DNA from 4 places in the Pseudomonas sp. BIC9C genome. Region 4 is predicted to be linked to each of the others. Evidence: predicted binding sites of a transcription regulator. Region 4 holds the regulator's gene; each other region holds the start of a gene.
The links. The regulator FliA, encoded in region 4, starts transcription of late flagellar genes. The targets are predictions, from matches to a motif close to CTAAAGTTTNNNNNNNNNNNGCCGNTAA.

Region 1: the regulator FliA is predicted to act here: its motif matches at 963-990, upstream of RS887_RS04965 (methyl-accepting chemotaxis protein).
Region 2: the regulator FliA is predicted to act here: its motif matches at 928-955, upstream of RS887_RS13615 (methyl-accepting chemotaxis protein).
Region 3: the regulator FliA is predicted to act here: its motif matches at 1,210-1,237, upstream of RS887_RS05520 (methyl-accepting chemotaxis protein).

The regions. Positions count from the first base shown of each region.
Region 1 is NZ_JAWDGM010000001.1:1,043,283-1,045,482, reverse strand. It holds gene RS887_RS04970 (transporter) at 1-831, opposite strand, end outside; gene RS887_RS04965 (methyl-accepting chemotaxis protein) at 1,105-2,200, shown strand, end outside.
Region 2 is NZ_JAWDGM010000002.1:801,781-803,980, reverse strand. It holds gene RS887_RS13615 (methyl-accepting chemotaxis protein) at 1-836, opposite strand, end outside; gene ampE (regulatory signaling modulator protein AmpE) at 1,027-1,863, opposite strand; gene ampD (1,6-anhydro-N-acetylmuramyl-L-alanine amidase AmpD) at 1,860-2,200, opposite strand, start outside.
Region 3 is NZ_JAWDGM010000001.1:1,158,275-1,160,474, forward strand. It holds gene RS887_RS05515 (helicase HerA-like domain-containing protein) at 1-1,195, opposite strand, end outside; gene RS887_RS05520 (methyl-accepting chemotaxis protein) at 1,384-2,200, shown strand, end outside.
Region 4 is NZ_JAWDGM010000001.1:632,270-634,469, forward strand. It holds gene RS887_RS03115 (protein phosphatase CheZ) at 1-103, opposite strand, end outside; gene RS887_RS03120 (chemotaxis response regulator CheY) at 125-496, opposite strand; gene fliA (RNA polymerase sigma factor FliA) at 664-1,404, opposite strand; gene fleN (flagellar synthesis regulator FleN) at 1,401-2,200, opposite strand, start outside.

The DNA of each region.
Region 1 (2,200 bases), 410 kb from region 4:
GCGGTTGGTCTGTTCGTTGATATTGGCGGCGATCTCTTCCTGCAACAGCTTGATCCGCTCACCCAGCGTCGTGAGGTCGTTGATGATCAGCGCAAACTCCTCGGTGGATTTGCGCAATTCCTTCACGTCTTCCTTTTGCAGCCATTGCGGCGGCCGGTTGAGCAGGCGCAGCAACGAGCCTGGCTCCAGCGCCAGCAGCCGTTGCAATCGCACCAGCACCCGGCGATTGGCGCCCAGCTCGGCGCGGTTGGTCGACAGCCGCGAGGACAGCAGTTCGTCTTCGATCTGATCCACGCTCTGGCTGGTCTTGCGCACGATCTGGGTCAGCACTTCACCCTGGTCGCGCAGCAGATGCACCAGCAGTTCCAGCGGGGAGCGAAAGCATTCCCGGGCCTTCACCGACGAGCGCAATTTGTCCACCGAGTGCAGCGGTTGCAGGCGGGCGCTGATGATCAGCCGGCTGCGGGCGCACACCCACAGCGTCGAGACATCCGACGACACCATGTTGCTGAGGTTGAACACCACGTCGTTGACCACCGCCAGCAACGCGGAGTCGACATGCTCGATGCGCGTCGAGCGCGAGCCTTCGTGCAGCGCTTCGAAAAACTCCTCGGGCAATTCCAGATGACTCTTCATCCAGCGTTCGCACGCGGCGTGGGCGAGGTTCAGGTGCAGCCACAGAAATTGCTCGTCGCTCTCCGGTTGTTGCAGGTACTGCAAGGCCTCGGCGGAATTGATTTCCCGTCCGGCCTCACCGGGGCGAAAACTGAAACCGTAGAGCAGGCCGAACAGATCCGTGTCGCGATGGCTTTGGTCGATGCTGTGGTTCATGAGGACTCGCAAGGGGAGGCGCCTGTCACATGTTTTACAGGTTCACTTGAGCGGCATCATCGCAAGCCGGGATGACGTTTTTGTGACGGGAAAATAACGCAAACGATTGCCCTACCGGCGGTCGGATTCTTCTCAAGAACCGCTCTGGCACGCCGATCACGCTTGGGTTAAGTTGCGCGCCCCCGGCCATTGGCCGTGATCGCAGACAGGGATGTCCGGACACCTTTCACGCCTTACCGGGGCGTGCCTCATTCCTGTCATGAGTACCATCCGATGCTTTTGCAAAAGTCCCTGAGAGCACAAATTCTCGCCCTGCTGAGTGGCAGCCTGCTGGCGATGCTGTTGATCGCCCTGGCGTGTTTTCACTTCCTGTCCAGCGGCGTGCAGAGCTACGCCAATCTGATCGAAGGCCCGCTGCACACCTCGCAATTGATCGATGAAGCCAACCTGCAATTCAAGGTGCAGGTGCAGGAATGGAAAAACGTCCTGCTGCGCGGCAAGCAACCGGCGGACCTGAGCAAGTACTGGGGGCAATTCGAAGACCGTCAGCGCGATGTGCAAAACATCCTTGGCGAACTGGCCGGGCAGAAGGGCATCGACCCTCAACTCAAGCGCCGCATTGAACGCTTGCGTGACGAACATCGTCAGTTGGGTGCGGCCTATCAGAAGGGCCGGGACGCGTTCGTTGCCGCAGGCGGCGAACCGACGGCGGGCGACACGGCGGTCAAGGGCGTGGACCGTGCCACCAGCGATCAAATGAGTGAATTGGTCAGCGAGTTGCGCAAGCAGGGCGCCGAGCAATCGACCCTGATCAGCTCTAGTGCCGATCGCACGGTGTTGCTGGGGCTTGTCGTGATGCTGGTGTCGGGGCTGCTGATTGGCCTGCTGAGCCTGTGGCTGGTCAACCGCAACCTGGTCGAGCCGATCCGCAAACTGATCGAATACGTGGCGCAGCTCAGCCAGGGACGTTTTGCCGAGCGCGTGGCCAGCACCCGTCAGGACGAGTTGGGAAAACTGGCGATGGCCGCCAACACCCTGCGTGATTTCCTCGCTGAAACCTTCAGCCGTTTGCAGCGCAGCGCGTCGGATCTGGACAGCGCCAGCGGCGAGTTGAATTCGATTGCCACCGTGATGGCAGGCGGCACCAACGAGCAGTTCAACCGCACCGATCAGGTGGCGACGGCCATGAACGAAATGTCTGCCACCGCACAGGAAGTTGCCCGGCATGCCGCCGAAGCGGCGCGGGCCGCCGACGATGCCGACCAGTCCGCCCAACAAGGCGAAAAAGTCATGCAGGGCACCATCCACACCATCACCCAAATGCGCGGTGAAATCGCCAATACCGCCACGGTCATCCGCCAACTGGAAA
Region 2 (2,200 bases), on a different contig from region 4:
GTGTCGGCCATGACCACTTGTTCTTCGAACAGCTCGCTGGCCTTCTTCAAGGATGCCCGGCTGCTATCGGCCTGAGCGGCCAGGGTATCGCGCGCGGCTTTGCTGGAACCCAGGGCATCCTGCAACTTCAGGCCATATTCGGCCTGGAGCTTTTCAATCTGCGCCAGCAATTCATCGAAACGGGTACTCGAAGCCGAGTTGATGAACCCCTGCCCCAACGAGTAAGACCCCATTGCCCGACCCTCGCCCAGGATCTGGGTGACACGCGGCGTGACGAGGGTGACGAGCTCGCTCAACTGGCGCATGTCGCTCTGGTTGTCACGACTGAGGCCGGCCTGGCTGGTGATGAGCTGGCTGAAAATCTGCGCACTACCCACCAGCTTGCCGATCAAGGCGCTTTTGCTTTGCAGGGAAGTTTCCGATTGCTGGGCCTTGAACGCGGCGACCATTTCATCGCGCTTGCCATCAAACACCGCGACCTGCTCCGGATCGCTGGTCATCGCCGTCAGCCCTTGCAAACGAGTCAGAATACTCTGCTCAAGGGCGCTGATTTTCGATTCGACATTGCCGGCCTTGCCGGATTGGCCGAGGCTGACATTGATCTGCACCAGGTTGTTCAGGGTTTCCAGATCGCGCCGTAACGTCAGGCTGCTGCCCAACAGGTCGAGACTTTGCAGTTCGATACGCGTGCCCTGGAATTCGCGGTAGGAGTCACGCACCAGGTAGAAGTTGGTCACCAGCATCGGCACCAGGAACAGAACGCTGATCAGGCTGAACTTCATGCCGAAGCTCAGGCGGTTCATCAGTGCGACAGCGGGATAGAGCAAGCTCTTCACTGGATGTCTCCCTTCAATTTTTTATTTTTTTTATTGGCAGGCGCAGACCGAGAGCAGATAGCCACTATTCGGCGCTATCTCTGTATAACTTAAATCGGCAGGAGGTTTTGTAACTTAAGGTTAACGACAGGGCGATGCACTTCGGACAAGTGATCACCCTGTTTCGAGGGAGCTTGATCTGACTACAGCCCTAAGACAGGACCGTCCACAGCGCAAACCCGGCATACCAGAGCACCGCGGCACGCAGCAGCAGCTCCCAGATGCGGTCCAGGTTGTTGATACCTTCTGCGCCGGCCACCGGCGCCGGAATTTCACCGGCCACCAGCCCGACTTTCTCGATCAATTGCGCGGCGCTGATGTTCCAGTTCAGCAGCTCATGCAACATGACCCGACTGACTGCGACAAAATTGCCGACCAACGCCAGGCTCGCCGCCAGCAGACGCACCGGCACCCAGTCGAAGGCATGACGCAGTTGCCCGGCGCGTTCGACCACCGCCGGGGTTTTCCCGTGCTCTTCGGCCAGCGCCAGCAGCCGATAGCTCAGCGCCGCGACCGGTCCCAGCAGGAAGTACCAGAAAATCACCGCGAAAAAGCTGTGGTAGGCCTCCCACAGTAAATGCCCTTCGACCTGTTCCAGCAGTTGCTCACCACTGTCTGCACAGATATCCAGATCGCGCTTGGCGACATGGGCCGCGGCTTGCAGGTCCTCCCGACGCCAGGCATCGCGGAACGGCCCGAGATCACCGAGCAGATCACCGCGCCCCAGGCTGTAGATCACGACCAGCAAATGGATCGGCAACGCCAGCAACCCGTAGGCCACCGGCTCGATGACGACCAGCAGCAAACCCAGCAACGCCACCGGCAACAAGACCAGTACCGACAACACCAGCCATGGCTGGTCCGAAAGTCGTGGGCTGGCCTCAAGCCTGTTCAGCTCGTGTATCCATCCACTGTCGCGCTGAACGCGATGGCGCAGGGCCGAAAACTTCTCGATCCACACCGCCAACAGCAACACCAGAAAACTCATTGCCCTTCCTCTTGTGCCAGAGCGGCCCGATAGCGTGCCCAGTCGAACGCCGGCCCCGGATCGGTTTTGCGCCCGGGGGCAATGTCGCTATGCCCGCAGATACGCTCTGTGGTGATCGCCTTGAACGCCTGCTGCAACTGGCGGGTCAGGGCCGTCAACGCGCGGTACTGCGCATCGGTGAACGGTAGATCATCCGTGCCTTCCAGTTCGATGCCCACGGAAAAATCGTTACAGGTTTCCCGCCCCTCGAAACACGAGACGCCGGCGTGCCAGGCGCGCTCAAGACAGGAGACAAACTGAGTGACGGTGCCGTCACGCTCAATCAGAAAGTGCGCAG
Region 3 (2,200 bases), 530 kb from region 4:
GCTCGGCACCGGTCAAAGGCCCGATCCGCGATTGCGGCGGCGCTACCAGCACCCGCTGGACAATCTCCGGCGTACCCTTGTCCTGCAAGGTCCCGACCAACGCTTCGCCGATACCGAGCTCAGTCAGCACCGACAAGGCATCGAACGCCGGGTTTGGCCGGAAGCCGTCCGCCACTGCCCGCAGGGATTTCTGCTCCTTGGCGGTGAACGCGCGCAAACCGTGCTGGATGCGCAAGCCCAGCTGAGCCAGCACGTCATCCGGCAGGTCACCCGGCGACTGGGTGACGAAATACACGCCCACGCCTCTCGAGCGAATCAACCTCACGACTTGCTCCAGACGGTCACGCAATGCCTGCGGCGTACCGTTGAACAACAAGTGGGCCTCGTCGAAAAACAGCGCCAGCAACGGTTTGTCCGCGTCGCCACGCTCAGGCAGTTGCTCGAACAGCTCGGCCAGCAGCCACAGCAGGAACGTCGCGTAGACCTTCGGCGCTTCATGCACCAGACGGCTGGCATCCAGCAAATGAATGCGCCCGCGACCATCCGCGGTGGGTTGAAGGATGTCTTCGAGTTGCAGCGCCGGCTCGCCGAACAAAGCTTCGGCCCCCTGTTGCTCCAGGGTCGCCAGACGCCGTAGCAACGCCTGGCTGGAGCCGGTGGTCATCAATGCCGCGTCGTCCCCGAGCAGTTCCGGGTTGTCCCTGAGGTGATTGAGCAGTGCCTTCAGGTCTTTCAGATCCAGCAACAACAGGCCTTCGCGGTCCGCCACCTTGAACGCCGCATACAGCGCCGACTGCTGACTGTCGGTCAGTTCCAGCAGGCTGCCCAGCAGCAACGGCCCCATTTCACTCAAGGTTGTGCGTAAAGGATGACCGGACTGACCCTGTACGTCCCACAACGTCACCGGATAAGCCTGAGGCTTGTGGTTGAGCCATGGCATCCCGGCAATCCGTTCGGCGATCTTGCCCTGGGGGTTGCCGGCGGCGCCAAGGCCGCACAGGTCACCCTTGATGTCGGCGGCGAACACCGCCACGCCGGCATCGCTGAAGGCTTCGGCCAGTCGTTGCAAAGTGACGGTTTTGCCGGTACCGGTCGCACCTGCGATCAAACCATGGCGGTTTGCCAGGCGCATGGCCTGGGCGATCGGCTGCCCCTTGAGGTCGGCGCCGATAACGAGTTGCAATGAATCAGGCATTTGGTCACCCATGATTAATCTTTGGTCCTACACGGCCGATAGAAATAACGACAAAGCAGACAGACACGATCTGGTCAGAAATTTCCCTAAGGAGAGTCGGAAAATTCACTTGCTTTCAACCTTGCCCGTTGTGCGTCCCTTTATAAAAGCACGCGCTGGACATTAAGACCTTAGCGGAACCCCAAGCCATGAACAAAAATCTGCGTTTCAGCCATAAAATCCTGCTTGCCGCCGCCCTTATCGTTATTGCCGCCTTCGCCTCATTCACGCTGTACAACGACTATTTGCAACGCAACGCCATTCGTAAGGACCTGGACAATTACCTGCAGGAAATGGGCAGAGTCACTGCCAACAACATCCAGACCTGGTTGAACGGGCGCAGCCTGTTGATAGAAAACCTGGCACAAACCGTCGCACTCAATCCCGAGGCGGGCAACGTATCCAGTCTGCTTGTGCAAAAAGCCGTGACTTCGACCTTCATGGGTGCCTACCTGGGCAGCAAGGACGGTTCTTTCATCATTCGCCCGGACAGCAAGATGCCCGACGGCTATGACCCTCGTGCGCGCCCCTGGTACAAGAGCGCTCAAGGCACCAGCGGTTCGGCGCTGACTGAACCCTACGTGGACCTGGCCTCCGGCCAACTGGTGATTTCCATCGTCAATAGCGTGATCAAGGATGGACAGAACATCGGTGTCGTCGGTGGCGACCTGAGTCTGCAGGTGATCGCCGACAGCCTCAATGCGCTGGATTTCGATGGCATGGGCTACGCCTTCCTGATCAGCGCCGATGGCAAGATCCTGGTACATCCCGACAAAGCGCTGGCGATGAAGACGCTCAAGGATGTCTACCCGCAGGATACGCCCGCGATCAGCAGCGACCTGAGTGAAATCCAGGTCGACGGTAAAACCCGCATCGTGACCTTCACCCCGATCAAGGGCCTGTCGTCGGTCAACTGGTACATCGGCCTGTCGGTGGACAAGGACAAAGCCTTCTCGAAGCTCAGCG
Region 4 (2,200 bases):
CCGCGTCGCCGAACTTGCCCTTTTCAAGGCTCGCGACCAATTCGACGGCGTGTTTTTTCAGGGTCGATTCGAAATCGCCCAATGAAGTTTCGTTATTGCCCATAGCTCCCCCGTGGCGCACTCATCAACCGATGCGTTCGAAAATCTTCTCGATTTTTTCTTTCAACGCCTGGGCCGTGAAGGGTTTGACCACATAGCCGTTAACGCCGGCCTGGGCCGCTTCGATGATCTGCTCGCGCTTGGCTTCAGCGGTCACCATCAGCACCGGCAGGTGCTTGAGCTTTTCATCGGCACGCACGTGGCGCAGCAGATCGATACCGGTCATGCCAGGCATGTTCCAGTCCGTTACCAGAAAGTCGATGCTTCCGCTGTTGAGCACCGGAATGGCGGTAGTGCCATCGTCGGCCTCGACGGTGTTGGTGAACCCAAGGTCACGCAGCAGGTTCTTGATGATCCGCCGCATCGTTGAGAAGTCATCAACGATGAGGATTTTCATGTTCTTGTCCAATTCGACCTCCAAGCAGTCTTAAACGCGCCCAGCACCTGGACGCGCCATTTCAATCAATCCGGCAAAGCACTCAATGACTGTCTGGAGCACAACAGATCGCGACCGGCGCAGTTCAACACCACACCAGCCTCGTTCGCAGTGTCCCCACACTGCCTTCAGCGCGCTCGCCACTCCCCCAAACGCCCCCGCAAACGGGCCGCGCACTGGCTGTGTAACTGGCTGACCCGCGATTCGCTGACCCCCAGGACCTCACCGATTTCCTTGAGGTTCAACTCTTCGTCGTAGTACAGCGCCAACACCAGTCGCTCACGCTCCGGCAAATTGGCAATCGCATCCGCCAGCGCAGCCTGGAAGCGTTCATCTTCCAGATCGCGTGACGGCTCGAGATGAGCACTCGCGCCATCCTCGTGCAGCCCTTCGTGTTCGCCGTCCTGCAACAGATCGTCGAAACTGAATAACCGGCTGCCCAGGGTGTCGTTCAAAATTCCGTAGTAATCGTCGAGACTCAATTGGAGTTCGGCCGCAACTTCGTGATCTTTAGCGTCACGGCCGGTTTTCGCTTCAATCGAGCGAATCGCATCGCTGACCATGCGCGTATTGCGGTGAACCGAACGTGGCGCCCAGTCCCCCTTGCGCACTTCATCGAGCATGGCGCCGCGGATTCGAATGCCCGCGTACGTCTCGAAACTGGCGCCTTTGCTGGCGTCGTATTTGGTCGACACTTCAAGCAAGCCGATCATCCCGGCCTGGATCAGGTCTTCGACCTGGACACTGGCCGGCAAGCGCGCCAGCAAGTGGTAAGCAATGCGTTTAACCAGCGGCGCGTAACGCTCGATCAGCTCGTACTGCGCATCACGCGCCGATCGCTTGTAGAGGTTGTAACCGCTTGCTGTCATAGCACGGGTCCCGCTGTTTGCTGCACGAGGCGCTCGACGAAAAACTCCAGGTGCCCGCGCGGGTTGGCAGGCAACGGCCAGGTATCGACTTTCTGCGCGATGGCCTTGAACGCCAGCGAGCACTTGGAACGCGGGAAAGCCTCGTAGACGGCGCGCTGCTTCTGCACAGCCTTGCGCACACTTTCATCGTAAGGCACGGCGCCGACGTACTGCAGGGCGACGTCGAGGAAGCGATCCGTGACCTTGGTCAACTTGGCGAACAGGTTGCGCCCTTCCTGCGGGCTCTGGGCCATGTTGGCCAGGACGCGGAAGCGGTTCATGCCATAGTCACGATTGAGCAACTTGATCAAGGCGTAGGCATCGGTAATCGAGGTCGGCTCGTCACATACCACCAGCAGCACTTCCTGGGCTGCGCGAACGAAACTGACTACCGAGTCACCAATGCCCGCAGCGGTGTCGATCACCAATACGTCGAGGTTGTCGCCGATATCACTGAAGGCCTGGATCAGGCCCGCGTGTTGCGCAGGGCTCAGATGCACCATGCTCTGAGTGCCGGATGCGGCCGGAACGATACGGATGCCGCCTGGTCCCTGCAGCAGTACGTCGCGCAGTTCGCAGCGGCCCTCGATCACGTCGGCCAGGGTACGTTTGGGTGTCAGGCCCAGCAGAACGTCGACGTTCGCCAGCCCCAGGTCGGCGTCCAACAACATGACGCGCCGGCCAAGCTCAGCCAGAGCCAGGGACAAGTTCACTGACACATTAGTTTTCCCGACGCCACCTTTGCCGCCGGTCACCG